Regions from separate parts of the Heyndrickxia vini genome, predicted to be linked through region 2. Evidence: a T-box and tRNA genes for the amino acid it is inferred to sense, from the RefSeq annotation. Region 2 holds a T-box; the other regions hold tRNA genes.
The links. The T-box of region 2 lies ahead of asnS (asparagine--tRNA ligase). A T-box ahead of a tRNA ligase gene usually reads a tRNA of that ligase, here a tRNA-Asn.
Positions count from the first base shown of each region.

Region 1: it has a tRNA-Asn gene. The T-box ahead of asnS (asparagine--tRNA ligase) is inferred to sense a tRNA for this amino acid. The anticodon was not compared.
Region 3: it has a tRNA-Asn gene. The T-box ahead of asnS (asparagine--tRNA ligase) is inferred to sense a tRNA for this amino acid. The anticodon was not compared.
Region 4: it has a tRNA-Asn gene. The T-box ahead of asnS (asparagine--tRNA ligase) is inferred to sense a tRNA for this amino acid. The anticodon was not compared.

Region 1 covers NZ_CP065425.1:3,953,782-3,960,984, reverse strand. Annotated here, with positions in the region: gene sigB (RNA polymerase sigma factor SigB) at 1-331, shown strand, start outside; gene I5776_RS19665 (PP2C family serine/threonine-protein phosphatase) at 328-924, shown strand; gene I5776_RS19660 (Tex family protein) at 1,012-3,189, shown strand; gene cmpA (cortex morphogenetic protein CmpA) at 3,257-3,364, opposite strand; gene I5776_RS19650 (SprT family protein) at 3,450-3,902, shown strand; tRNA gene I5776_RS19645 (tRNA-Asn) at 3,998-4,072, shown strand; tRNA gene I5776_RS19640 (tRNA-Ser) at 4,076-4,166, shown strand; tRNA gene I5776_RS19635 (tRNA-Glu) at 4,183-4,254, shown strand; tRNA gene I5776_RS19630 (tRNA-Asp) at 4,275-4,351, shown strand; tRNA gene I5776_RS19625 (tRNA-Gln) at 4,370-4,444, shown strand; tRNA gene I5776_RS19620 (tRNA-Lys) at 4,619-4,694, shown strand; tRNA gene I5776_RS19615 (tRNA-Leu) at 4,756-4,840, shown strand; tRNA gene I5776_RS19610 (tRNA-Leu) at 4,901-4,986, shown strand; tRNA gene I5776_RS19605 (tRNA-Arg) at 5,018-5,094, shown strand; tRNA gene I5776_RS19600 (tRNA-Gly) at 5,111-5,184, shown strand; rRNA gene I5776_RS19595 (16S ribosomal RNA) at 5,401-6,952, shown strand; rRNA gene I5776_RS19590 (23S ribosomal RNA) at 7,143-7,203, shown strand, end outside.
Region 2 covers NZ_CP065425.1:2,216,569-2,223,771, reverse strand. Annotated here, with positions in the region: gene I5776_RS11225 (SDR family oxidoreductase) at 1-20, shown strand, start outside; gene I5776_RS11220 (multidrug effflux MFS transporter) at 136-1,371, opposite strand; gene I5776_RS11215 (hypothetical protein) at 1,664-1,801, shown strand; T-box leader at 2,303-2,540, shown strand; gene asnS (asparagine--tRNA ligase) at 2,595-3,986, shown strand; gene I5776_RS11205 (peptidoglycan D,D-transpeptidase FtsI family protein) at 4,380-6,515, shown strand; gene pbp4 (penicillin-binding protein PBP4(5)) at 6,603-7,203, shown strand, end outside.
Region 3 covers NZ_CP065425.1:3,188,282-3,195,484, forward strand. Annotated here, with positions in the region: gene I5776_RS15965 (type I restriction-modification system subunit M) at 1-1,579, opposite strand, end outside; gene I5776_RS15970 (MOSC domain-containing protein) at 2,195-2,827, shown strand; tRNA gene I5776_RS15975 (tRNA-Leu) at 3,509-3,590, opposite strand; tRNA gene I5776_RS15980 (tRNA-Cys) at 3,597-3,670, opposite strand; tRNA gene I5776_RS15985 (tRNA-Gly) at 3,676-3,750, opposite strand; tRNA gene I5776_RS15990 (tRNA-Gln) at 3,754-3,825, opposite strand; tRNA gene I5776_RS15995 (tRNA-His) at 3,864-3,939, opposite strand; tRNA gene I5776_RS16000 (tRNA-Trp) at 3,942-4,015, opposite strand; tRNA gene I5776_RS16005 (tRNA-Tyr) at 4,023-4,106, opposite strand; tRNA gene I5776_RS16010 (tRNA-Thr) at 4,130-4,205, opposite strand; tRNA gene I5776_RS16015 (tRNA-Phe) at 4,222-4,297, opposite strand; tRNA gene I5776_RS16020 (tRNA-Asp) at 4,318-4,394, opposite strand; tRNA gene I5776_RS16025 (tRNA-Met) at 4,413-4,486, opposite strand; tRNA gene I5776_RS16030 (tRNA-Val) at 4,634-4,709, opposite strand; tRNA gene I5776_RS16035 (tRNA-Glu) at 4,735-4,809, opposite strand; tRNA gene I5776_RS16040 (tRNA-Ser) at 4,820-4,911, opposite strand; tRNA gene I5776_RS16045 (tRNA-Asn) at 4,915-4,989, opposite strand; rRNA gene rrf (5S ribosomal RNA) at 4,999-5,115, opposite strand; rRNA gene I5776_RS16055 (23S ribosomal RNA) at 5,231-7,203, opposite strand, start outside.
Region 4 covers NZ_CP065425.1:1,280,761-1,287,963, forward strand. Annotated here, with positions in the region: rRNA gene I5776_RS06305 (16S ribosomal RNA) at 1-392, shown strand, start outside; rRNA gene I5776_RS06310 (23S ribosomal RNA) at 582-3,529, shown strand; rRNA gene rrf (5S ribosomal RNA) at 3,602-3,718, shown strand; tRNA gene I5776_RS06320 (tRNA-Val) at 3,731-3,806, shown strand; tRNA gene I5776_RS06325 (tRNA-Thr) at 3,976-4,051, shown strand; tRNA gene I5776_RS06330 (tRNA-Lys) at 4,066-4,141, shown strand; tRNA gene I5776_RS06335 (tRNA-Leu) at 4,152-4,232, shown strand; tRNA gene I5776_RS06340 (tRNA-Gly) at 4,250-4,324, shown strand; tRNA gene I5776_RS06345 (tRNA-Leu) at 4,335-4,423, shown strand; tRNA gene I5776_RS06350 (tRNA-Arg) at 4,460-4,536, shown strand; tRNA gene I5776_RS06355 (tRNA-Pro) at 4,544-4,620, shown strand; tRNA gene I5776_RS06360 (tRNA-Ala) at 4,641-4,716, shown strand; tRNA gene I5776_RS06365 (tRNA-Met) at 4,741-4,817, shown strand; tRNA gene I5776_RS06370 (tRNA-Ile) at 4,822-4,898, shown strand; tRNA gene I5776_RS06375 (tRNA-Ser) at 4,908-5,000, shown strand; tRNA gene I5776_RS06380 (tRNA-Met) at 5,023-5,096, shown strand; tRNA gene I5776_RS06385 (tRNA-Asp) at 5,202-5,278, shown strand; tRNA gene I5776_RS06390 (tRNA-Phe) at 5,301-5,376, shown strand; tRNA gene I5776_RS06395 (tRNA-His) at 5,412-5,487, shown strand; tRNA gene I5776_RS06400 (tRNA-Gly) at 5,492-5,565, shown strand; tRNA gene I5776_RS06405 (tRNA-Ile) at 5,574-5,647, shown strand; tRNA gene I5776_RS06410 (tRNA-Asn) at 5,653-5,727, shown strand; tRNA gene I5776_RS06415 (tRNA-Ser) at 5,749-5,839, shown strand; tRNA gene I5776_RS06420 (tRNA-Glu) at 5,844-5,915, shown strand; gene I5776_RS06425 (isochorismate synthase) at 6,192-7,203, shown strand, end outside.

The sequences.
Region 1 (7,203 bases), 1.7 Mb from region 2:
GAAAAGTTATCATGCCCTTTCTGTAGACCACTCCATCGAATCTGATTCTGATGGAAGTACTGTTACTCTTTTAGATATAGTGGGCAAGGAAGATACAGGTTTTGAAAAAGTAAATCAACGGATGGTTCTTGATAAGGTACTGCATGTTTTAAATGAACGAGAGCGAAAAATTATTCAATTGACTTATCTAGACAATTTGAGTCAAAAGGAGACGGGGGACAAACTAGGTATTTCTCAAATGCATGTTTCCCGTATACAGAGAAAAGCAATTAAGAAATTACGTGATGCAATTAATGAAGAATCACGAGATAGGAAGAGTTCATCGGTATGAAACATTTGCAGCAAGAATTGGTAGAAATTTATGCTTACCAATCAGCTAAAGAAGGAAAACCTTTTTGTGGGGATAGTTACTATTTTACCGCTACAGAGGAATACTTTCTATGCGTTCTAGCGGATGGATTGGGCAGTGGCCGTTATGCTTATGAAGCATCATCAGCAGTGGTAGAAGTAGTTAAAGAGAATGAAACTGATGATGTTGAAACATTAATGAAACGCTGCAATGAAGTGCTCGCGCAAAAACGTGGTGCAGCGGTCGCTGTTTTAAAGGTGAATTTTATTACTCGCGAGTTCGAGTATAGTTGTGTAGGAAATATTCGCTTTTATTTGTATACACCAAATGGAAAAACGATATATCCGTTACCAATACGAGGTTTTTTATCGGGACGTCCACAAAACATTCGCACACAACGTTTCTTCTATGAACCAAATTCGAAATTTCTATTTCATACAGATGGTTTAACGGTGAATAATACAAAAACATTAATAAAAAGTTGCCAATCGGTTGAAATAATTGCAAATGAAATAAAAAATAAACAGTTCTCAAAAGATGATGATTCTACTTTTATTATCGGAAGCTTGCACTAATTAGCAAGCTTTTTCCTTTGCATAAAGAAATGATAAAATATGTTTAGCGGAAATGTTAGTGAATTTTAGAGAAGTAGGTGTTTGATAGTGGAACAAGCGGTTGAAAAAAATAGGACCCAATTGCAACAACGTTTATCAAAAGAGCTTCATTTTTCGGGAAAGCAGATTTCAAATGTTATTGCATTACTTGAAGAAGGAAATACTGTTCCGTTTATTGCCCGTTATAGAAAGGAAATGACAGGGGCATTAGATGAAGTTCAGATCCGTACAATTATGGATCGATGGAATTATATTCAAAATTTAGAACAACGGAAAGAAGAAGTTATTCGTTTAATTGAGGAACAAGGAAAGCTAACAGATGAGTTAAGAAAAAATATTATAAATGCCGATAAGCTGCAAATGGTGGAAGATCTCTATCGACCTTATAAACAAAAAAGAAGAACAAAAGCAACAATTGCTAAGGAAAAAGGGCTGGAGCCGTTGGCAACATGGATGATGACCTATCCATTAGATAAAGATATTAATAAAGAAGCAGCACATTATGTCTCCGAGGAGAAAGAAATACATACAATTGAGGATGCACTTACGGGAGCAAAAGATATTATAGCTGAGTGGATTTCCGATGATGCAACTACACGTGATTGGATTCGGAAAGAAACATTTAAAACAGGGATTGTTACATCAACATTAAAAAAAGAAGAAAAAGATGATAAAAAAGTGTTTGAAATGTATTACAAGTATGAAGAGCCTGTCCGAAAAATTGTCCCTCATCGAGTACTTGCATTAAACAGAGGAGAAAAAGAAGATGTCCTGAGAGTTTCCATTCAACCGGATATCGAAAAAATAATTAATCAACTTTTCCGTAAAGTGATTAAGAATGAGCATTCAAGTGTAACGCCTTATGTAAAAGAAGCGATAGAAGACGGCTATAAACGACTAATTCAACCTTCTATCGAGCGGGATATTCGAAATGAATTAACAGAAAAGGCAGAAGATCAATCAATCCATATTTTCTCTGAAAATTTAAGAAATCTCTTGTTGCAACCCCCGCTAAAAGGAAAAATGGTACTTGGTGTTGACCCGGCATATCGAACAGGCTGCAAGCTAGCGGTAGTCAACGAAACTGGTAAAGTTCTATCTATCGGTGTCATCTATCCTCATCCACCGAAGGCAAAGCCAGAGGAAGCGAAAAAGAAAGTTATCGATATAATAAAAGAATTTAAGGTAGAAGTAATAGCAATAGGAAATGGTACCGCTTCTCAGGAAACAGAACAATTTGTCGCTGAACTTTTAAAAGAAATAGATGATGATATTTCGTATATTATTGTCAATGAAGCTGGTGCAAGTGTATATTCTGCATCCGATTTAGCGCGTGAAGAGTTCCCAGACCTTCAAGTAGAAGAAAGAAGTGCAGTATCAATTGCTAGGAGATTACAAGATCCATTAGCGGAGTTAGTGAAAATTGATCCGAAATCTGTTGGAGTAGGTCAATATCAACATGATGTTACCCAAAAGAAATTAAATGAATCACTTACATTTGTAGTGGAAACGGCTGTAAACCAAGTAGGAGTAAATGTGAATACTGCCTCTTCTTCTTTATTGCAATATGTTTCTGGGCTAAGTAAATCAGTTGCGAATAATATTGTGAAGTTTAGAAATGAAACTGGGAAAATTAACAATAGAAAAGAATTAAAAGGGATACCGCGTTTAGGATCAAAAACATATGAGCAAAGTATTGGTTTTTTGAGAATTATTGATGGAGATGATCCACTAGATAAAACACCAATACATCCTGAGAATTATCAGGCGGTCAAAACTTTGCTGAAAAAAATAAATTGTTCACCTAGCGATATCGGAACGGAAAAATTAAATGAAGCGATTAGTTCTTATTCCTTAAGTGACTTATCGGAGCAATTAAACATTGGTGAGTTAACGTTGAAGGATATTATAGATGCATTAAATCGTCCGGGGCGCGATCTTCGTGATGAATTACCAAAACCACTGCTGAAAAAGGAAATATTAAAGTTAGAAGATTTAAAAGTAGGAATGGAAATGCAAGGAACCGTAAGAAACGTAGTTGATTTTGGAGCATTTATCGATGTCGGAGTAAAAGAGGATGGACTTGTTCATATTTCTAAACTTAGTAATAAATTTGTGAAACATCCATTAGATGTCGTTTCGCTAGGTGATGTTGTTACTGTTTGGGTGGAGAATGTGGATATTCAAAAGGGAAGATTGTCATTAACCATGCTTCAAGGACAGTGAAATAGTAAAGGGTGGCGTGTATACATACACGCCATTTTTTGTTCAGATGAATTATTATAGAATGAGATTAGAATTTTTGTTGATAAAAAAACCAACATTGATTGAGAAGCTTTATTTGGTATCGATTTTTTTCCGAAAAAGCTTTTCGCATTTGATTTTGAAACCAAGTTGGCATAGGCGATGGCCTCCTTTAGTATTATCTACAATATGCTATAATAGTTTGTCATGTTCATGTTAAATGGAAAAAAGGGGAGCAAAAGATGAATGATCAAGAGCTTCAAGAATTAGTTGAACGCATATCATTAAGGTTCTTTGGAAAACCTTTTAAACATGTTGCTTTATTTAATTCAAGACTTCGTACAACAGGTGGGAGATATTTACTAAAAAACCATAATATCGAGATAAACTATAAATATTACGATGAATTTGGCGAAAAGGAATTGATTGGTATAATCAAGCATGAGTTATGTCATTATCACCTTCATATAGAAGGAAAAGGATATCAACATCGTGACAATGATTTTAAAAACTTACTTAACGAAGTCCATGCTCCAAGATTCTGTTCGCCATTACAAAACATACATAGAAAAAAGTCCAAAGTGATATATAACTATGTCTGCAAAGGTTGTAAGACAAATTATACCCGTAGAAGGAAAGTGGATGTTAAACGTTTTGTTTGCGGAAAGTGTAGGGGGATATTGGAGCTGAAATAAGTGGATTATAAGTTTTTGAAAAAAGTTTTTAAAATGGGTTGACTTAATGTCTAATCGTAATTATAATTTTAAGAGTCGACAAGATGAAATGTTATTCCGCAGTAGCTCAGTGGTAGAGCTATCGGCTGTTAACCGATCGGTCGTAGGTTCGAATCCTACCTGCGGAGCCATAAGGGGAAGTACTCAAGTGGCTGAAGAGGCGCCCCTGCTAAGGGTGTAGGTCGCGTAAGCGGCGCGAGGGTTCAAATCCCTCCTTCTCCGCCAGGAAATTAATTTTTATGGCCCGTTGGTCAAGCGGTTAAGACACCGCCCTTTCACGGCGGTAACACGGGTTCGAATCCCGTACGGGTCATTGTTTTAAATAATTGTTTTGGTCCGGTAGTTCAGCTGGTTAGAATGCCTGCCTGTCACGCAGGAGGTCGCGGGTTCGAGTCCCGTCCGGACCGCCATTTCGAAAAAAATGATATTGGGCTATAGCCAAGTGGTAAGGCAACGGACTTTGACTCCGTCACTCGTTGGTTCGAATCCAGCTAGCCCAGCCATTTTTTTATTTTTTGAGCCATTAGCTCAGTCGGTAGAGCACGAATGAATAAACTGCGAAGGTGAACTTCAGCGTACCAATCGAGCTGCTACTTGAATAATCTTTCTGAGATTGGGACGTCGTAGATGCTTAACTAAGCTCAAATTGAATAAGACATTACATTAATATCTTTTTAGAGCCATTAGCTCAGTCGGTAGAGCATCTGACTTTTAATCAGAGGGTCGAAGGTTCGAGTCCTTCATGGCTCACCATTCTACAAGTTGATTTGTGTGTATTGAGGCAAATATACTTAATTCTACTGTATTATACAATGCGGGTGTGGCGGAATTGGCAGACGCACCAGACTTAGGATCTGGCGCCGCAAGGCGTGGGGGTTCGACTCCCTTCACCCGCACCAAAATAACTATTGACTTTTATCTAGCAGTTTGTTATTATACTATATGTCACTTTTTAAGATGCGGTCGTGGCGGAATGGCAGACGCGCTAGGTTGAGGGCCTAGTGGTGGCAACACCGTGGAGGTTCAAGTCCTCTCGGCCGCACCAAAGTTTTTCAGAGTCCTTACAAATTACAAATGCGCCCGTAGCTCAATTGGATAGAGTGTCTGACTACGGATCAGAAGGTTATGGGTTCGACTCCTATCGGGCGCGCCATCCAAAAATATAATATGCGGGTGTAGTTTAGTGGTAAAACTACAGCCTTCCAAGCTGTTGTCGTGGGTTCGATTCCCATCACCCGCTCCAAAAAAAAGTATTGACATCATTTTATAAAGATGATAAGATTTAAAAGTCGCTTCTGGAAGAGAAAAAACATTCTCAAAAAAGTTGTTGACAACAAACACTAGAAATGATATAGTAAGAAAGTTGTTTCTAAAAAAAGAAGTAATGATTGATCTTTGAAAACTGAACAAAACGAAACGTCAATTAATTTATTTTTAAACTAGAGCTATATCAAACATCTTTTTGGAGAGTTTGATCCTGGCTCAGGACGAACGCTGGCGGCGTGCCTAATACATGCAAGTCGAGCGAATCTGATGGGAGCTTGCTCCCTGAAGATTAGCGGCGGACGGGTGAGTAACACGTGGGTAACCTGCCTGTAAGACTGGGATAACTCCGGGAAACCGGGGCTAATACCGGATAACTTTTTCCTTCGCATGAAGGAGAATTGAAAGATGGCTTTGGCTATCACTTACAGATGGACCCGCGGCGCATTAGCTAGTTGGTGAGGTAACGGCTCACCAAGGCGACGATGCGTAGCCGACTTGAGAGGGTGATCGGCCACACTGGGACTGAGACACGGCCCAGACTCCTACGGGAGGCAGCAGTAGGGAATCTTCCGCAATGGACGAAAGTCTGACGGAGCAACGCCGCGTGAGTGATGAAGGTTTTCGGATCGTAAAACTCTGTTGTTAGGGAAGAACAAGTATCGTTCGAATAGGGCGGTACCTTGACGGTACCTAACCAGAAAGCCACGGCTAACTACGTGCCAGCAGCCGCGGTAATACGTAGGTGGCAAGCGTTGTCCGGAATTATTGGGCGTAAAGCGCGCGCAGGCGGTTTCTTAAGTCTGATGTGAAAGCCCACGGCTCAACCGTGGAGGGTCATTGAAACTGGGAGACTTGAGTGCAGAAGAGAAGAGCGGAATTCCACGTGTAGCGGTGAAATGCGTAGAGATGTGGAGGAACACCAGTGGCGAAGGCGGCTCTTTGGTCTGTAACTGACGCTGAGGCGCGAAAGCGTGGGGAGCGAACAGGATTAGATACCCTGGTAGTCCACGCCGTAAACGATGAGTGCTAAGTGTTAGAGGGTTTCCGCCCTTTAGTGCTGCAGCTAACGCATTAAGCACTCCGCCTGGGGAGTACAGTACCGCAAGGCTGAAACTCAAAGGAATTGACGGGGTACGCACAAGCGGTGGAGCATGTGGTTTAATTCGAAGCAACGCGAAGAACCTTACCAGGTCTTGACATCCTCTTGCCCTCCCTAGAGATAGGGATTTCCCTTCGGGGACAAGAGTGACAGGTGGTGCATGGTTGTCGTCAGCTCGTGTCGTGAGATGTTGGGTTAAGTCCCGCAACGAGCGCAACCCTTGACCTTAGTTGCCAGCATTTAGTTGGGCACTCTAAGGTGACTGCCGGTGACAAACCGGAGGAAGGTGGGGATGACGTCAAATCATCATGCCCCTTATGACCTGGGCTACACACGTGCTACAATGGATGGTACAAAGGGTTGCTAGACCGCGAGGTTACGCCAATCCCATAAAACCATTCTCAGTTCGGATTGTAGGCTGCAACTCGCCTACATGAAGCCGGAATCGCTAGTAATCGCGGATCAGCATGCCGCGGTGAATACGTTCCCGGCTTTGTACACACCGCCCGTCACACCACGAGAGTTTGTAACACCCGAAGTCGGTGAGGTAACCTTTTGGAGCCAGCCGCCGAAGGTGGGACAGATGATTGGGGTGAAGTCGTAACAAGGTAGCCGTATCGGAAGGTGCGGCTGGATCACCTCCTTTCTAAGGAATATGGAAGACCACTGACGTGGTTACAAAAAAGACGCTTTCGTTTTGTTCAGTTTTGAGAGGTTAATTCCTTTCAAACTAATTGTTCCTTGAAAACTAGATAAAATGAGATATAACCAAGTAATAACCGAGAATCGCCACTTTATGGATGAATCCATTAAGTAAGTTATAAACAACCTTTTTAGGTTAAGTTAGTAAGGGCGCACGGTGAATGCCTTGGCACTAGGAGCCGATGAAGGACGGGA
Region 2 (7,203 bases):
TGAAAAAGGAGACTTTATGAGTATCCGTTTTCCAACAAGCCAAGGAAAATAATGAAAAGAAAATCGGCTCTTTCGTTTCGTTAAGGAAAGAGCCGATTTTTATCTAAAGAATTATCTCAAACTACTAAATAGAGCCTAGAAACTTGTTTTCGTAGATTTTGCCCTCTGGACCCCAATCGAACCTCTCCGAACCAAAACAAAATAGGAAAGAAAAGCTAGAAGACTGGAACCAAAAATCGTAACTCCCATTGGTACACCCGTATACGAACCAGCGATACCAACTAACGGAGCCGATAAGGAGCCAAGTACAAATGGCAATAATCCGAGTAATGCAGAGGCACTGCCCGCAATATGTCCTTGTGACTCAATAGCCAATGTAAAAGATGTCGTTCCGATGATACTAATCGATAAAACGAAAAAGAAAATCGGAACTGCAACAGCGATTAGTGGTGCTTTTAAAAGAAGGGCAATGAGTAAGAATAAACCCGATACGTTAGAGATTGCTAACCCTATCTTTAAAAATGTCCGCTCAGGAATGGTGTACGTAAAGCGACCAACCGACTGACTTCCAATAATTAATGCTAAGCCATTCACGCCAAATAATAGACTGAACTGTTGAGGTGTGACATGGTAAATATTTTGATAGACAAATGGAATACCAGATACATAGGCGAAAATTCCAGCAGTCGTAAATCCTTGTGTGAATGCATACCCCATGAATTCGCGATCCTTAAATAATGAACCAAAATTGCCCATAAGCTGAGGAAGGTTACTAGGTACACGTTTTTCCACTGGCAACGATTCTTTAAGTTTCAATGAAACTGTGAAAATTAATATTGCGCCAATACAAGCCAAAACGATAAAAACACCATTCCACTTTGTAAAAGAAAGGATGATCCCTCCAGCAACCGGTGCAACGATTGGACCAAGATTACCGACTAATACCATTAACGTAAAAAATTTAGTCAGTTCCTTTCCGCTAAACAAGTCTCTTACGACTGCTCGAGAGACGACAAGACCGCCAGCTGCAGAGAAGCCTTGGATAAAACGCGCCGCAATAAGGAAGTAAATGTTAGGTGCAAATGAACAGGTTAACGAAGCTAATAAGTATAAACATAGAAAAAATAACAAAGGTTTTCGACGGCCCTTTACATCACTCAATGGACCAATAAACAATTGTCCGAGCCCCAGTCCTAATAAACAAGCCGTTAAACTAATTTGAACAAGTGAAGCAGTTGTATCAAAATCTTCTACAATAGTAGGGAAGGATGGTAAATACGTATCGATTGTAAAAGGGCCTAAAAGTCCGAGTGATCCTAAAAGGATAGCCAGTTGTATTCGTTTTTTTCCACTAGGTGTATTTGTATTCAATTTTTTCTCCCTTTCAATTAAATTAGTATTTCAGATGTGTTCGTTCCGATTGTTCCAACCGTTTTTATCAGTACCCCGTTTAACTTGGCTAAAAATCATTTCGATATCCGAAATTACGTAATTTTCATTATAACCTGATTTTATTTGCGGGTAAACATTAAAATGATTTCGGACAGCCTTATTTATTTGCAAAATAAAATGGATGATAAATTGTAGAAAAATAATGGAACATATTTTGAACTTCATCATATACTGCCTACTGTGAGTAATTTTATATGGAGGAGATAAGGAAATGGGAAACATTCAATTAAAAACATCTAAGAACAACGAAAGCAAAAATGGAACAAACGGATATAAGATCATTGAAGTTAATGTATCTGATCCAACAGATAGTTTATTTGCAGTAGTAACGCCGATAAAAAAGCAATAGCAGAAATAATTGATATCTAGAAAGCTTATCATTCGATCAATTATACATAGAAGGATGGTTAAACGAAAACGGTAAAATGACATTTTTAGGTTTATCAAGAATTACCCATCAAATAAGTATCTTCGGAATGCATGTCTATGGAACTTGCTTCGTAAGGCACTTAACTATGTATAATAACGCGTATTCATAAGAGGGTAAAACTAACAATTTGGAGAAGGATTTCTGCCATCGCACTTCTTGTGGAGCAGCTTTTTGACCGCTGATAAATTGTACACCAGCGGTCATCCCCACTATAGATACTTTTACCCAATTCAGATCTTGTTAAATTAACGATTTTGTCTATTGCTCTATCCTGTTTATCAATTTCTGCTTATTATAGATCCGTATAGTTACGTCGTTTGACCAATAAAGATTTCAGTATATATCTTTGGGCAACTAGACAAAGGATTATGTTTTGTGATAGATTATTACAATAATAAGTCATTTTTAAAATTACATATTTTTAAATCGATGAAAAGGACAGTAGTTTTTGCTATATTCGATAGAGAGCCAGGGACGGTGGAAGCCTGGTGATGAAGCATGAATGAAGAACACCTTTGAGTTCTAACCGAAAGGGATAGCTTAAGTAGGCTTAGACGTTACCAGCACGTTATGGACTGGATAAGCAATAGAAGCTTTAAAGTTGGTCATATGATGACAATTTGGGTGGTACCGCGGAAGTTAGCCTTTCGTCCCTTTTTTATGGGATAGAAGGCTTTTTTTATTGTGAAAAATTACCATATGGAGGCTAATTATGATAAAGACTGTAGTAAAAGATTTATACAGAAATCAAGAAAAATTTAACGACCAAACAGTGCAAATTTCCGGTTGGATTCGTACTCTTCGCGATTCTAAAACCATTGGTTTTATGGAGTTAAACGACGGAACATTCTTTAAGAGTGTACAAGTCGTTTTCGAGGATACCCTTGATAACTTCAAAGAAATTACGAAGTTGCCTATTAGCTCTTCCGTTTTAGTAGAAGGTGAATTTGTTCCAACTCCTGAAATGAAACAGCCATTTGAAATTAAAGCGACAAAAATTGTTGTGGAAGGATTATCGGATCCAGCTTATCCGTTACAAAAAAAGAGACATTCCCTTGAATATTTAAGAACAATCGCTCATTTACGTCCGAGAGCTAATACCTTCTCTGCCGTTTTCAGAGTAAGATCTCTTGCATCGTATGCCATTCATAAGTTCTTTCAAGATAAAGGATTTGTATATGTACATACACCGATTATTACCGGAAGCGATACAGAAGGAGCCGGGGAGATGTTCCGTGTAACATCAATGGATTTGCAGCAGCTTCCAAAAAATGAAGATGGCAAAGTGGATGACAGTGCAGATTTCTTCGGCAAAGAATCCAACTTAACCGTCAGCGGCCAATTAAATGCAGAAACCTTTGCTCTTGCTTTCCGTAATGTTTATACATTTGGTCCAACATTTAGAGCAGAAAATTCTAATACGGCACGACATGCCGCAGAATTCTGGATGATCGAGCCGGAAGTTGCTTTTGCTGAATTACCAGATATCATGGACCTCGGAGAAGAAATGGTCAAGTATGTTATTCAATACGTTTTTGAACATGCACCTGAAGAAATGGCGTTCTTTAATAGCTTTATTGATAAAACGCTAATTGAGAGATTGAAAAATGCTTTAGAATCCGATTTTGGAAGGGTTACTTATACTGAAGCTGTTGATATATTAAAGAACTCTGGTAAGAAATTTGACTACCCAGTTGAATGGGGAACGGATTTGCAAACGGAACATGAACGTTATCTTAGCGAGGAAATTTATGAGCGTCCTGTCTTCGTAACCGACTATCCAAAAGAAATTAAGGCATTTTATATGAGAGCGAATGAAGATGGCAAGACAGTAGCAGCAACTGACCTGTTGGTTCCTGGTATTGGCGAGTTAATCGGGGGTAGCCAACGTGAGGAAAGAGAAGAGGTCCTTGCAAATAAAATTAAAGAACTTGGTATGTCTGAAGAAGATTACTGGTGGTATCTCGAACTTAGAAAATACGGTGGTACAAAGCATTCAGGCTATGGAATTGGGTTTGAACGACTTGTCATGTATTTAACAGGTATGAAGAACATCCGCGATGTCATCCCATTCCCACGTACACCAGGAAATGCTGACTTTTAATTAAATATGTGAAAAATAGGATGCTGCGGCATCCTATTTTTTTAAAATGATCATCAAAAATATTTCTTAGAATAAAGTACTTTTATCATTTGAAATTACATGGTATAGTAAATACTACAAGTGTAAAAGTTGGATTAGGATGAAGAGAATTTAGCAAATAGTAAAAGTAATTATAAAGTGATGGAAATATTTAGTTACAACAAGAAAACTCAATTAATAATAGCAGTTAATGGATTTTATTTGGTCATTTTTTGTTTTAAATACTACAAATGTAGTACTTAGAAAAGACAAAAAATTAAACGTGTCTATGATTAGGAAGAACTAATGTGCTAATCCAGGTTTTGTTTCTTCATTAAAATATCATGTGAAAATTTTAAAAAAGGAGGGTGCAAATTGAAGAAAATAAATGAGAAGAAAAAGACGCTTGTTTCCTCCTTCCGAATAAATATCATATTTTTGATTGTCTTTTTGCTGTTCTCACTGCTTATTCTTAAGCTTGGAATTGTGCAAATTGTATATGGCGAGGATTATAAGAGAGAAGTCGATAGAAAAGAAAATGTAACCGTAAAAATTTCTTTGCCTCGTGGTAAAATTTTAGATCGGAATGGGAAGCTAATCGTGGGGAATAAGCCGTCTAATGCGATAACGTACACCAGACCGCAAAACATGAAGGCAGAGGAAATGCTGAAAATTGCAGAAAAGCTTGCATCAATTATTAAAAAGGATTCTAATGAGGATTTAAAGGCAATAACAGAAAGAGATAAAAAAGATTTCTGGATACTAAAGCATCCAAATGAAGCAGAAGCAAAAATAACTGCAGCTGATAGGGCCAAACTTAAAAATGATAAAGACTTCGATAAAAAAATTTATCAGCTAACACTAGAACGGATTTCTAGTAAAGAATTGAAGTCCTTTACTAAACAAGAGTTAGAGGTATTGGCAATTTATCGTGAAATGGTCGGCGGATATCCTTTAACACCGCAAATCATAAAAAAGGATGCATCGGCTAAGGAATTTGCATTCGTGAGCGAAAATCTAGAATCGTTACCCGGAGTGGATACAACGACAGATTGGGATCGTTATAATCAATATAAAGATAAGGAAGGAAACGAAATCTTAGGATCAGTCATTGGTAAAGTTTCCTCTTCTAAAGAAGGCCTGCCGAGAGATTCTGTAGATTATTATTTAGCAAAAGGTTATAGCAGAAATGATCGTGTAGGGAAAAGCTATATTGAATATCAATATGAAGACGTTCTACAAAGTCAAAAAGAAAAAGTGAAAAATATAACTGATAAAAATGGAAATGTATTAGAGTCAGAAGTCGTTCAAGAAGGAAAAAGGGGCGATGATTTAATCCTTTCAATTGATATCGATTTACAGCGTAAAGTCGAAAAGATTATTAAAGAAAAATTAGGTCATGAACGAATGGGTGAACCGTATCTCGATCGGGCGTTTGTTACTGCGATGAATCCGTACACTGGAGAAATTCTCTCCATGGCAGGAAAACAGTATGTGAATAATAAAAAAACCGGTAAAACCGAAGTGAATGATTATGCGTTAGGGAATATTACGACTTCTTATGAGATGGGGTCTGTAGTGAAGGGGGCTACGGTATTAACGGGCTATCAAACAGGTACTATCGTTCCGGGTGCTGTACTAAACGATCGACCAATAAAATTTTTAGGGACGAAAGTGAAAAAGTCTTGGAATACGACTGGATTTGGTCCGATCAATGATTTATATGCATTGAAAAGATCATCGAACGTATACATGTTCCTAACCGCAATGAAATTAGGTGGGCAGCAAACCTATATTCCTAATGGACCATTAAGTATTAATAAAGTAGCTGCCATTGAAGCATTCAGGAAAAACTTTTCTCAATTTGGATTAGGAGTTAAAACAGGAATTGATTTACCCGGTGAACAAATAGGATTTGGTGGCGATCAAATACCTCCTGAATCGGGGAAAGTTTTAGACTATGCGATTGGGCAGTATGATACATATACTCCATTGCAAATTGTCCAATATATATCAACTATTGCGAATGGAGGCTATCGAATTCAGCCGCATATCGCTAAAGAAGTTCGTGAGCCTAACAACGAGTCAACTGAGATGGGACCTGTTATCCAGGAAATTAAACCAAAGGTACTCAATAAAATTGACATGAAGGATGAGTGGATTAAACGCGTTCAACTCGGCTTTAAGCAAGTCGTGAATGATCCGCTTGGCACAGGCTATGGAATAAAAAATAAAGAATATAAAATTGCTGGTAAGACAGGGACGGCACAAGCATTATATAATGGTCCGTTACCACATAGTCCGGGACTGATGCTTTGGAATATTACATTTGGTGGATATGCGCCATACGATCATCCTGAAATCGCTGTTTCAGTTATTCTCCCTTGGTTACGAACAGACCAATCACATGTCAATTTAGAAATAGCGAATGATGTGTTTAAAGCTTATTTTGAATTAAAGGAAAAACGAGAAAAAGAGGAATGGAACCAGCCAACTGTTAATAACAAATAACAGGAAACTGCTACTGACCCAGAATAATTATTGCACAAACTACTACATTTGTAGTATTCAAGTGAAAGGAAAAGAGGGGTTAAACCAATGAAAAGTAGAGCAGAAATTAAAAAAAAGAGAATCAAACCCTATTTCATATTAATATTAGTCCCTATAGTTGGCATTATGTGTATAAGTCTAATTATGATTATGAGTAATACTGATAGTAACCGAGTACAGGAGGCTGCAGATACGTTTATTCAAATTTTGGAGGAGAAAAAGTATGATAAATTAGGTGAAGCCCTGGAAAAAGAATCGTATGATTCAATAGGATATACGTTGGACGAAGTGAAAAATAAATATAATCAAATATTTAATGGAATCAATATCCATGATATCCATGCTTCCAATATTGAATTAAAAAAAATTGATAACGGTGAGCAAGAGTTAACTTATCAATTAAGTTTTACAACACCATTAGGAAGAGTAGAAAAAATCAATTATCATGCTAAGTTGATCAAAACAGATAATCATTATTTGGTAAAATGGAAACCTTCATTAATTTTTCCTCAAATGGAGGGGAAAGATAAGGTAGCCTTTCATGAATGGAAGGCAGAACGTGGCGTAATTAAGGATCGTTCAGGAAATGGGTTAGCTGCGAATGAGCAATTTAAGGAAGCAGGCATTGTACCTAAAGATTTACTTCAGG
Region 3 (7,203 bases), 970 kb from region 2:
AAACATATAAAATTTGCGACTGTAGCTTCTTACCTTCTTCAATTTCAAAGTGCCCTGCATCGCCTTTTTTCTTCGATTTTGCTAAGTTTGCAAAACCTTTTTCCTCTGCAACACGAGCAAGACGCTCTTCATTTACTTGGAAGTTTAAGCGTAATGGACGTTCGACTGTAATTTTTGCGTAGCCGAAGTCCTTATTATCAAAGATCTTCACGTACTCATTTGGCTGTGCATCACCGTATAAACGAACAATCTCATTAATTTGCTCTTCTGTAATTTCGTTACGCTTACTACCCATCGACTTCTTCATTTTTTTCGAGAAATCTACGGCATTGACTAAACGTACTTTCCCTTTGTGAAGTGGTGCTTTATTATTCGTTAGAATCCAAATGTACGTTGCAATACCTGTGTTGTAGAAAAGGTCGTTCGGCAGTGCCACGATGCCTTCTACTAAGTCGTTTTCAAGCACATACTTACGAATATCACTTTCACCAGAACCTGCATCACCTGTAAATAACGGCGAACCATTCATAATGATGGCTAAACGAGAGCCTTGTGGATTTTCTGCAGTGACAGGCTTCATTTTTGAGAGTAAGTGCATTAAAAATAGTAGCTGTCCATCACTCGTTCTTGGTGTTCCCGGACCAAATCGACCTTTAAAACCTTGTTTCTCATGTTCTTCTTTAATTGGCTTCTCATACGCTTTCCAGTCCACGCCGTATGGCGGATTTGAAATTAAGTAATCGAATTTATCACGCGGGAATTGGTCGTTTGATAACGTATTCCCTAACCGAATGTTACGTGCGTCTTCCCCCTTAATCAGCAAGTCCGCTTTACAAATCGCATATGATTCTGGGTTAATTTCTTGACCGAAGAACTCTAAGTGTGCTGTTGGATTTTGACTTAGTAAATAGTCTTGTGCTACAGAACCCATACCACCTGTACCGGCTGCACAGTCATACAATGTTTGCGTTAAACCCGGCTTCTTTAAAATGCTTACATCGTCATGTAAGAATAATAAATGCGTCATTAGGCGAATTACCTCACGTGGTGTGTAGTGATCCCCTGCTTCTGCATGTTCATTGAAACGACGGATTAATTCTTCAAATATATAGCCCATCTCAATGTTTGACACTGTTTCTGGATGTAAATCGATCTCACTAAAGCGTTTAATTGTTAAATATAACAAATTATTTTGATCGAGCTTATCAATTTGGCGGTCAAAGTCGAAGTGATCCATAATATCACGAGCCACTTTTGAGAAACCATTTATATAGTCTCGTAAGTTATCAGCAATGTTATCTGAATCTGTTAATAGCTTTTTGAAATCATATTTACTTGTGTTGTGGAAGTTTTGCTTTGACACACGATTTAAAATCGGTTCACGAGCATCTTCTTTCATTGAAGCAAACTGCTCTGCCTTTGCTAATACTTCCTCTTTTGTGCTCTCTAATACACAGTCAAAACGACGTAATACTGCTAATGGTAAAACGATTTTACCGTAGTCTTCTGGTTTATATGGTCCACGTAAAATCTCTGCGATTGACCAAATGAAGCTTACTTTGTCTTGGAAGTTAATCATCTTATGTACCTCATTTAATAAATTTTTTCGAATCTACTTTTCATGTAGCTAGATTGAGATAATTTGAGTAATTTTTAAAATGCTTATCGCTTTGTAATAGCTAATCTCATTTTATCGCTAAAATCACTTAGTGACACCCTATTTACTATTCGTCAAAATAGCTCATAATACCTACTATTATAAATGTTCGAACATCAAAAAGTAATAGTATATACAAACAATTACTCCAATTGTACAGGCCATGTCTTGACTTAATATTAGTAATTGTTTACGTACATTTTAATTTAGAAATAGATGATTATAAGCATATAAATAGGGCGGGTTTTAATAGATATAGAGCAATGAATTTGTTTTATTTAGGTCATGGTCTATACTTACATTTTCTAATCCATTTGGCCTTTTAACCAACAAAAAAAAACCGTATGCTCTAGAAAAGTTGTTTATTTAATTAAAGTACCCTATAGTTTAAGATCATTCCTGCACATTCTTTAAAGTATATTAATCTTTTCCTAACCCCAATGTTTTTTTAATAATTGTACCTTTTCAAGTGACACTAGTATAATACAATTTATATTAGCGGATTTTGGAGTTCTGTTGAAGTGAGGTAAATTCAAATTGAATCGAAAAATTATTAATTTAGCTGTTGGAAAACCGAAGGAATACAATTGGAATAATAAAATAGGGTTTTCTGGAATAGGGAAATCGGCTGTAAAATCCTTTAAAGTAGAAAAATCTATCATTGTTGGTGATGATGTTGCAAATCACAAATTTCACGGGGGATCAGACCGTGTAGTATGTTTCTATCCATTCGAGCATTACTCTTATTGGGAAGAAGTATTTCAAAAAAAGCTTATTCTACCTGCTTTTGGGGAAAATATTACTGCAACAGGTATGACGGAAGAACAGGTTTGTATTGGTGACATATATAAAATAGGGGATACTATTCTTCAAATAACACAAGGGAGGGTACCTTGTGTAACTATCTCCAATTATAACGAGGAAAAACAACTTTTAAAGAAAGTGATTGAAACGACTCTAACTGGTTACTTTTTTCGGGTATTGGAAGAGGGAACTATTAAGTTCGATTCGGAAATAACTCTTTTGGAAAAACACTCAAAAGAAATATCCGTTTCTTTTGCTACTCAAATTCTTTTTCACCAAAAACAGGATAAAGCATCAATTGAAAAGATATTGGCAGTTGATGCCCTTGCAGAGGACTGGAGGAATAGATTTTTAAAATTGTTATGATTCTCTGCTGTGTAGAAAACTGTGGATGACGCTAAACCTAGACCAAAAAGCTAGTTTTTTTATGTATATCTTATTGAACTAAAATAGGACTGCCGAAACAGTCAATGTTATTTTACATTTTTATCCATTTTTTACGGTCTTTAAGCAGTTTAATGTCAATTAACTAAATTTCTTTAAGATGCCGTTCACGATGCAGGAAATTTAAAAATGCTCTAATTGCTCTTAAACGTGTGTCCATTGTTACTGTTTGCAATCCCTTCTCATTCATATAGAGAATGACATTTCGCTTTATCGCTTTATATGCTCTTTAGAAATAGTGTCTAGTGAGGGGGTAATTTCCTGTTCTCTTAGGATTTTAAAGAAAACAGATAATTCATTTCTATAATATTGGATTGTTTGAGGCTTAGATTTCTGATTTGACAATCATCAACAAATAAAGAAAGAGCAGTTTTGAAATCAATTTCCTTTACGCTTTTTGGACTGTTAATGATTGATACTCCTCAATAGATAATTCTTTTGTATGCCTTGCCATTTTTAAATTCCTCCTTGTTTAATGACAGGTACGCTCACGATTTTATGTACACAATAATTTTCAAAGAATCGTATTTGAGATAAATAAAAAACGTTCCTTACATAGAGTAAGAAACGTTGATTTCACTACATTGGCAAGCAGTGCTATGATACCGGTGGTCGGGGTCGAACCGACACTCCCGAAGGAACACGATTTTGAGTCGTGCGCGTCTGCCAATTCCGCCACACCGGCATATTATGGAGGCGGCAACCGGATTCGAACCGGTGGTAAAGGTTTTGCAGACCTCTGCCTTACCACTTGGCTATGCCGCCATTGTTGGAGCGGAAGACGGGATTCGAACCCGCGACCCCCACCTTGGCAAGGTGGTGTTCTACCACTGAACTACTTCCGCAAACTGGGCTAGCTGGATTCGAACCAACGAGTGACGGAGTCAAAGTCCGTTGCCTTACCACTTGGCTATAGCCCAATAATAGTATATGTTGTAAATATTTATTTGTTCATAAATGGGGCGGCTGATGGGAATCGAACCCACGAATGTCGGAACCACAATCCGATGCGTTAACCACTTCGCCACAACCGCCATGGCAGGGGCAGTAGGAATCGAACCCACACTGAAGGTTTTGGAGACCTTAGTTCTACCTTTAAACTATGCCCCTATTCTAATGGTGGAGGGGGACGGATTCGAACCGCCGAACCCGAAGGAGCGGATTTACAGTCCGCCGCGTTTAGCCACTTCGCTACCCCTCCATCTCATTACAATAAGTAATGAATGGTGCCGGCCAGAGGACTTGAACCCCCAACCTACTGATTACAAGTCAGTTGCTCTACCAATTGAGCTAGGCCGGCTTAATATTATTATAAATGGTGGCTCGGGACGGAATCGAACCGCCGACACATGGATTTTCAGTCCATTGCTCTACCGACTGAGCTACCGAGCCACATATGTATTTTATAAAAATGGCGGTCCGGACGGGACTCGAACCCGCGACCTCCTGCGTGACAGGCAGGCATTCTAACCAGCTGAACTACCGGACCATTTTATTTTCAAATCAATTGCGGAGGCAGGATTTGAACCTGCGACCTTCGGGTTATGAGCCCGACGAGCTACCAGACTGCTCCACCCCGCGGTAATGTTAATATAAAGATTTATTATCGCACTTTGCATATTCGACTGTCCCGATTTCAGTAAGCTTATTCAAGATGTTGCTCAATCGGTACAACTCGCAGATTATTCGATGAAGTAACGCTCGTTGCTCCACCCCGCGATAATAATATGGTGGAGGATGACGGGATCGAACCGCCGACCCCCTGCTTGTAAGGCAGGTGCTCTCCCAGCTGAGCTAATCCTCCATTATGTAATTTACAATTTATTAAATGGTGACCCGTACGGGATTCGAACCCGTGTTACCGCCGTGAAAGGGCGGTGTCTTAACCGCTTGACCAACGGGCCACAGTTTAAATGGCGGAGAGCAAGGGATTTGAACCCTTGAGACAGCGTTAACCGTCTACACGATTTCCAATCGTGCTCCTTCGGCCACTCGGACAGCTCTCCTAATGGCTCCGCAGGTAGGATTCGAACCTACGACCGATCGGTTAACAGCCGATAGCTCTACCACTGAGCTACTGCGGAATATTACAAGCTTGGCGACGTCCTACTCTTGCAGGGGGAGAGCCCCCAACTACCATCGGCGCTGAGAAGCTTAACTTCCGTGTTCGGGATGGGAACGGGTGTGACCTTCTCGCTTTAGCCACCAAACCTTATGGACATATATTATTATATATGTTTTTTAAAATTTTTCAAGGATTAATTTAAAATTATTCCTTCAAAACTAGATAGATGAGAAACACTTCATAATAACTTCAAATCAAATTAGGATAAGTCTTCGACCGATTAGTATTCGTCAGCTCCATGTGTCGCCACACTTCCACCTCGAACCTATCAACCTGATCATCTTTCAGGGGTCTTATTTAGATAAACTAAGGGAAATCTCATCTTGAGGGGGGCTTCATGCTTAGATGCTTTCAGCACTTATCCCTTCCGCACATAGCTACCCAGCGATGCCTTTGGCAAGACAACTGGTACACCAGCGGTGCGTCCATCCCGGTCCTCTCGTACTAAGGACAGCTCCTCTCAAATTTCCTACGCCCACGACGGATAGGGACCGAACTGTCTCACGACGTTCTGAACCCAGCTCGCGTACCGCTTTAATGGGCGAACAGCCCAACCCTTGGGACCGACTACAGCCCCAGGATGCGATGAGCCGACATCGAGGTGCCAAACCTCCCCGTCGATGTGGACTCTTGGGGGAGATAAGCCTGTTATCCCCGGGGTAGCTTTTATCCGTTGAGCGATGGCCCTTCCATGCGGAACCACCGGATCACTAAGCCCGACTTTCGTCCCTGCTCGACTTGTAGGTCTCGCAGTCAAGCTCCCTTGTGCCTTTACACTCTGCGAATGATTTCCAACCATTCTGAGGGAACCTTTGGGCGCCTCCGTTACCTTTTAGGAGGCGACCGCCCCAGTCAAACTGCCCGCCTGACACTGTCTCCCACCCCGATCAGGGGTGCGGGTTAGAATTTCAATACAGCCAGGGTAGTATCCCACCGACGCCTCCACCGAAGCTGGCGCTCCGGCTTCAAAGGCTCCTACCTATCCTGTACAAGCTGTACCAAAATTCAATATCAGGCTGCAGTAAAGCTCCACGGGGTCTTTCCGTCCTGTCGCGGGTAACCTGCATCTTCACAGGTACTATAATTTCACCGAGTCTCTCGTTGAGACAGTGCCCAGATCGTTGCGCCTTTCGTGCGGGTCAGAACTTACCTGACAAGGAATTTCGCTACCTTAGGACCGTTATAGTTACGGTACCGCCGTTTACTGGGGCTTCAATTCAAAGCTTCGCTTGCGCTAACCTCTCCTCTTAACCTTCCAGCACCGGGCAGGCGTCAGCCCCTATACTTCGCCTTGCGGCTTCGCAGAGACCTGTGTTTTTGCTAAACAGTCGCCTGGTATATTCACTGCGGCTCTCTCGGGCTTGCACCTAACAGAGCACCCCTTCTCCCGAAGTTACGGGGTCATTTTGCCGAGTTCCTTAACGAGAGTTCTCTCGCTCACCTTAGGATTCTCTCCTCGCCTACCTGTGTCGGTTTGCGGTACGGGCACCTTTCACCTCACTAGAGGATTTTCTAGGCAGTGTGGAATCAGGAACTTCGGTACTATATTTCCCTCGCCATCACAGCTCAAGGTACATGGTGACGGGATTTGCCTCGTCACCCCTCTAACTGCTTGGACGCGCTATTCCAGCAGCGCGCTTACCCTATCCTCCTGCGTCCCCCCATCGTTCAAACGGTGAAGAGGTGGTACAGGAATATCAACCTGTTGTCCATCGCCTACGCCTTTCGGCCTCGGCTTAGGTCCCGACTAACCCTGAGCGGACGAGCCTTCCTCAGGAAACCTTAGGCATTCGGTGGAAGGGATTCTCACCCTTCTTTCGCTACTCATACCGGCATTCTCACTTCTAAGCGCTCCACCAGTCCTTACGGTCTAGCTTCTCAGCCCTTAGAACGCTCTCCTACCACGGACACCAGACGGTGTCCATCCACAGCTTCGGTGATACGTTTAGCCCCGGTACATTTTCGGCGCAGAGTCACTCGACCAGTGAGCTATTACGCACTCTTTAAATGGTGGCTGCTTCTAAGCCAACATCCTGGTTGTCTAAGCAACTCCACATCCTTTTCCACTTAACGTATACTTTGGGACCTTAGCTGGTGGTCTGGGCTGTTTCCCTTTTGACTACGGATCTTATCACTCGCAGTCTGACTCCTAAGGATAAGTCATTGGCATTCG
Region 4 (7,203 bases), 940 kb from region 2:
AAGGTGACTGCCGGTGACAAACCGGAGGAAGGTGGGGATGACGTCAAATCATCATGCCCCTTATGACCTGGGCTACACACGTGCTACAATGGATGGTACAAAGGGTTGCTAGACCGCGAGGTTACGCCAATCCCATAAAACCATTCTCAGTTCGGATTGTAGGCTGCAACTCGCCTACATGAAGCCGGAATCGCTAGTAATCGCGGATCAGCATGCCGCGGTGAATACGTTCCCGGGCTTTGTACACACCGCCCGTCACACCACGAGAGTTTGTAACACCCGAAGTCGGTGAGGTAACCTTTTGGAGCCAGCCGCCGAAGGTGGGACAGATGATTGGGGTGAAGTCGTAACAAGGTAGCCGTATCGGAAGGTGCGGCTGGATCACCTCCTTTCTAAGGAATATGGAAGACCACTGACGTGGTTACAAAAAGACGCTTTCGTTTTGTTCAGTTTTGAGAGGTTAATTCCTTTCAAACTAATTGTTCCTTGAAAACTAGATAAAATGAGAAATAACCAAGTAATAACCGAGAATCGCCACTTTATGGATGAATCCATTAAGTAAGTAATAAACAACCTTTTTAGGTTAAGTTAGTAAGGGCGCACGGTGAATGCCTTGGCACTAGGAGCCGATGAAGGACGGGACTAACACCGATATGCTTCGGGGAGCTGTAAGCAAGCTTTGATCCGGAGATTTCCGAATGGGGGAACCCGCTGCCCGTAATGGGGTAGTATCCTTACTTGAATACATAGAGTATGGAAGGCAGACCCGGGGAACTGAAACATCTAAGTACCCGGAGGAAGAGAAAGCAAATGCGATTTCCTGAGTAGCGGCGAGCGAAACGGAAGAAGCCCAAACCAAGAGGCTTGCCTCTTGGGGTTGTAGGACACTCTATACGGAGTTACAAAGGAACGAAGTAAATGAAGAGGTCTGGAAAGGCCCGTCAAAGAAGGTAACAACCCTGTAATTGAAACTTCGTTCCCTCCAGAGTGGATCCTGAGTACGGCGGGACACGTGAAATCCCGTCGGAAGCAGGGAGGACCATCTCCCAAGGCTAAATACTCCCTAGTGACCGATAGTGAACCAGTACCGTGAGGGAAAGGTGAAAAGCACCCCGGGAGGGGAGTGAAAGAGAACCTGAAACCGTGTGCCTACAAGTAGTTAGAGCCCTGTGCGTATTTCCTTCGGAAAGACGCCGGGTGATAGCGTGCCTTTTGTAGAATGAACCGGCGAGTTACGATTTCAAGCGAGGTTAAGCTGAAGAGGCGGAGCCGCAGCGAAAGCGAGTCTTAATAGGGCGAATGAGTTTGAGGTCGTAGACCCGAAACCAGGTGATCTACCCATGTCCAGGGTGAAGGTAAGGTAACACTTACTGGAGGCTTCGAACCCACGCACGTTGAAAAGTGCGGGGATGAGGTGTGGGTAGCGGAGAAATTCCAATCGAACTTGGAGATAGCTGGTTCTCTCCGAAATAGCTTTAGGGCTAGCCTTAAGGTAAGAGTCTTGGAGGTAGAGCACTGTTTGGACTAGGCCTCATCGGGTTACCGAATTCAGACAAACTCCGAATGCCAATGACTTATCCTTAGGAGTCAGACTGCGAGTGATAAGATCCGTAGTCAAAAGGGAAACAGCCCAGACCACCAGCTAAGGTCCCAAAGTATACGTTAAGTGGAAAAGGATGTGGAGTTGCTTAGACAACCAGGATGTTGGCTTAGAAGCAGCCACCATTTAAAGAGTGCGTAATAGCTCACTGGTCGAGTGACTCTGCGCCGAAAATGTACCGGGGCTAAACGTATCACCGAAGCTGTGGATGGACACCGTCTGGTGTCCGTGGTAGGAGAGCGTTCTAAGGGCTGAGAAGCTAGACCGTAAGGACTGGTGGAGCGCTTAGAAGTGAGAATGCCGGTATGAGTAGCGAAAGAAGGGTGAGAATCCCTTCCACCGAATGCCTAAGGTTTCCTGAGGAAGGCTCGTCCGCTCAGGGTTAGTCGGGACCTAAGCCGGTAGAAAGGCGTAGGCGATGGACAACAGGTTGATATTCCTGTACCACCTCTTCACCGTTTGAACGATGGGGGACGCAGGAGGATAGGGTAAGCGCGCTGCTGGAATAGCGCGTCCAAGCAGTTAGAGGGGTGACGAGGCAAATCCCGTCACCATGTACCTTGAGCTGTGATGGCGAGGGAAATATAGTACCGAAGTTCCTGATTCCACACTGCCTAGAAAATCCTCTAGTGAGGTGAAAGGTGCCCGTACCGCAAACCGACACAGGTAGGCGAGGAGAGAATCCTAAGGTGAGCGAGAGAACTCTCGTTAAGGAACTCGGCAAAATGACCCCGTAACTTCGGGAGAAGGGGTGCTCTGTTAGGGTGCAAGCCCGAGAGAGCCGCAGTGAATAGGCCCAGGCGACTGTTTAGCAAAAACACAGGTCTCTGCGAAGCCGCAAGGCGAAGTATAGGGGCTGACGCCTGCCCGGTGCTGGAAGGTTAAGAGGAGAGGTTAGCGCAAGCGAAGCTTTGAATTGAAGCCCCAGTAAACGGCGGCCGTAACTATAACGGTCCTAAGGTAGCGAAATTCCTTGTCAGGTAAGTTCTGACCCGCACGAAAGGCGCAACGATCTGGGCACTGTCTCAACGAGAGACTCGGTGAAATTATAGTACCTGTGAAGATGCAGGTTACCCGCGACAGGACGGAAAGACCCCGTGGAGCTTTACTGCAGCCTGATATTGAATTTTGGTACAGCTTGTACAGGATAGGTAGGAGCCTTTGAAGCCGGAGCGCCAGCTTCGGTGGAGGCGTCGGTGGGATACTACCCTGGCTGTATTGAAATTCTAACCCGCACCCCTGATCGGGGTGGGAGACAGTGTCAGGCGGGCAGTTTGACTGGGGCGGTCGCCTCCTAAAAGGTAACGGAGGCGCCCAAAGGTTCCCTCAGAATGGTTGGAAATCATTCGCAGAGTGTAAAGGCACAAGGGAGCTTGACTGCGAGACCTACAAGTCGAGCAGGGACGAAAGTCGGGCTTAGTGATCCGGTGGTTCCGCATGGAAGTAGTATCGCTCAACGGATAAAAGCTACCCCGGGGATAACAGGCTTATCTCCCCAAGAGTCCACATCGACGGGGAGGTTTGGCACCTCGATGTCGGCTCATCGCATCCTGGGGCTGTAGTCGGTCCCAAGGGTTGGGCTGTTCGCCCATTAAAGCGGTACGCGAGCTGGGTTCAGAACGTCGTGAGACAGTTCGGTCCCTATCCGTCGTGGGCGTAGGAAATTTGAGAGGAGCTGTCCTTAGTACGAGAGGACCGGGATGGACGCACCGCTGGTGTACCAGTTGTCTTGCCAAAGGCATCGCTGGGTAGCTATGTGCGGAAGGGATAAGTGCTGAAAGCATCTAAGCATGAAGCCCCCCTCAAGATGAGATTTCCCTTAGTTTATCTAAATAAGACCCCTGAAAGATGATCAGGTTGATAGGTTCGAGGTGGAAGTGTGGCGACACATGGAGCTGACGAATACTAATCGGTCGAAGACTTATCCTAATTTGATTTGACGTTATTATGAAGTATTTCTCATCTATCTAGTTTTGAGGGAACAATCCCTGAAATTTTTAGTCTGGTAATTATGGCGAGAAGGTCACACCCGTTCCCATCCCGAACACGGAAGTTAAGCTTCTCAGCGCCGATGGTAGTTGGGGGCTCTCCCCCTGCAAGAGTAGGACGTTGCCAGGCTGTATAATACATGGAGGATTAGCTCAGCTGGGAGAGCACCTGCCTTACAAGCAGGGGGTCGGCGGTTCGATTCCGTCATCCTCCACCATCTTTTAGACAAAAAATCATTTTGCCGGCCTAGCTCAATTGGTAGAGCACGACCGAATACGCTTCGTAGGAATAACTTCAGCGTACAGCTTGAGCCGCTACTTGAATAATCAGTCTGAAAGCTGGACGACCTTCTTAAGTGGTTCAATATAAGGAAAATAATTTAATATGCCGGCCTAGCTCAATTGGTAGAGCAACTGACTTGTAATCAGTAGGTTGGGGGTTCAAGTCCTCTGGCCGGCACCATTTTTAAAAGAAATGAGCCATTAGCTCAGTCGGTAGAGCATCTGACTTTTAATCAGAGGGTCGAAGGTTCGAGTCCTTCATGGCTCACCATTAAATTTACGCGGGTGTGGCGGAATTGGCAGACGCACCAGACTTAGGATCTGGCGCCGCAAGGCGTGGGGTTCGACTCCCTTCACCCGCATTATAACTAATTAAGTCGCGGAAGTAGTTCAGTGGTAGAACACCACCTTGCCAAGGTGGGGGTCGCGGGTTCGAATCCCGTCTTCCGCTCCAGACAACCCTTGCCGGGGTGGCGGAACTGGCAGACGCACAGGACTTAAAATCCTGCGGTAGGTGACTACCGTACCGGTTCGATTCCGGTCCTCGGCACCAAAGTTTTTTTGCGAAGCGAAATAACTTTCATTATATGCGCCCGTAGCTCAATTGGATAGAGCGTTTGACTACGGATCAAAAGGTTAGGGGTTCGACTCCTCTCGGGCGCGCCATTAAGTTCGGGAAGTAGCTCAGCTTGGTAGAGCACTTGGTTTGGGACCAAGGGGTCGCAGGTTCGAATCCTGTCTTCCCGACCATTATATACAAAAACTAATATGGGGCCTTAGCTCAGCTGGGAGAGCGCCTGCTTTGCACGCAGGAGGTCAGCGGTTCGATCCCGCTAGGCTCCACCAATTAAATTTTAATTATAACTATATGGCGGCGTAGCTCAGCTGGCTAGAGCGTACGGTTCATACCCGTGAGGTCGTGGGTTCGATCCCCTCCGCCGCTACCATATAGGACCTTTAGCTCAGCTGGTTAGAGCAGACGGCTCATAACCGTCCGGTCGTAGGTTCGAGTCCTACAAGGTCCACCATATAATTTCGGAGGAATACCCAAGTCTGGCTGAAGGGATCGGTCTTGAAAACCGACAGGCGGGTTACACCGCGCGGGGGTTCGAATCCCTCTTCCTCCGCCATATGAATGTATATTAATATTGCCGCGGGGTGGAGCAGTCTGGTAGCTCGTCGGGCTCATAACCCGAAGGTCGCAGGTTCAAATCCTGCCTCCGCAATTAAAGATAGTTATTTTGACATTAGTCAAAAATATACTGTTATTTTCAGCTGTCGCTGAAAGAAAAATAAGGATGTTTATTTTCTCCTTATGTTGAAAAAAAATTGGTCCGGTAGTTCAGCTGGTTAGAATGCCTGCCTGTCACGCAGGAGGTCGCGGGTTCGAGTCCCGTCCGGACCGCCATTTACATATAATATACATACTTGGCTCGGTAGCTCAGTCGGTAGAGCAATGGACTGAAAATCCATGTGTCGGCGGTTCGATTCCGTCCCGAGCCACCATATAAAGTTATCAAAGATTGTATATATACAATGTGGCGGCTATGGCGAAGTGGTTAACGCATCGGATTGTGGTTCCGACATGCGTGGGTTCGATTCCCACTAGCCGCCCCATATTGCGGGTGTAGTTTAGTGGTAAAACTACAGCCTTCCAAGCTGTTGTCGTGGGTTCGATTCCCATCACCCGCTCCATATTTTATGGGCCTATAGCTCAGCTGGTTAGAGCGCACGCCTGATAAGCGTGAGGTCGATGGTTCGAGTCCATTTAGGCCCATTTATTCCGCAGTAGCTCAGTGGTAGAGCTATCGGCTGTTAACCGATCGGTCGTAGGTTCGAATCCTACCTGCGGAGCCATTTTATTATTTAAACAATATTGGAGAAGTACTCAAGTGGCTGAAGAGGCGCCCCTGCTAAGGGTGTAGGTCGGGTAACCGGCGCGAGGGTTCAAATCCCTCCTTCTCCGCCATTTAGGCCCGTTGGTCAAGCGGTTAAGACACCGCCCTTTCACGGCGGTAACACGGGTTCGAATCCCGTACGGGTCATAATATATTCGAATATATAGTAAGTTGGGAGTTTAAAAGATATGTCTTTTAAACTCCTTTTTTCTTTTGAAAATCTTCATTCAAAGGATATAAAAAAGCCATCTTTTAAAGTTCTATGTCGTCGGAAAAATTTCTATATAATCAATATTTAATGTGTGAAATGGGGAAGATAAGTTGTGTTCATTGACTCTATTCTATTAGAGGTGTATCTTAAAGATTGGACATAAAAATTTAAAAAGATTCGTCGTTGCACGGTTGTTTTTGGGAGAGATAATTTTGAAAAAAATTGAACAGATGAACATTGAAAATGAATGCAATATTGCTTTAACAAAGGCTAAAAAAAAGAACAAATCGATCTTATTTAGTTATACAGAACAATTAAATAATATTGACCCCCTATCATTTTATTCATCTGCAAAAACGCTATTTCAAGGAGAACGTTTTTTCTGGAAGGTTCCGAACGATGAGATGATTATAGTTGGTCTAGGTAGTACACAAACTTTCAAGACGGAAGTAGAAGAAGATCGATTTGATTACATTGATAAGGAATGGAATCAATTAATACAGGATGCTCATATATATAATCCTTTCGATGTTCAGGGAACCGGTCCTGTAATTTTTGGTGGATTTTCATTCGATCCTTTAAGTATGAAAGAGTCAGAATGGGCTCCGTTTAACAATGCCTTATTTCATCTGCCAAAACTAATGCTCGTTATAAATAAACAAGAAGTTTTTTTCACAATTAATATATTATGTAATTCAGATGATCATTTAGGTATTCTAAATCACCATCTAAAAATACAAAGAGAAATATTAGAGACTAAATTTTCAAAAGGGAAAAATAGCAATATTAAACAGGAACATGAAATGAACCGCCAAGAATGGGTAGACTCAGTCGCGGAAGTGGTTGACCTTTTAAAAAAAGATAGTCAATTAAATAAAGTAGTTATGGCAAGGAAAATGAATATTGAATTTAATGATAAAATAGCAGCTGAAAACGTATTAGAGAATTTATGGGAAGAACAACATGAAAGCTATATTTTTTCATTAGAGACGGTTGATCGCTGTTTTACAGGTGCGTCTCCTGAAAGACTGATTAAGAAGAATGGAGACGCTATTCTATCCGCATGCCTTGCTGGATCAATAAAGCGAGGGAATACGATAAGTGAGGATGAGTCTCTAGGTGAGACATTATTTAATGATGTGAAAAATCGACATGAACATCAGCTCGTAGTTTCAATGATCGCTGAAGTCATTCGTAAATATTGCAGGAATGTTAACATTCCAG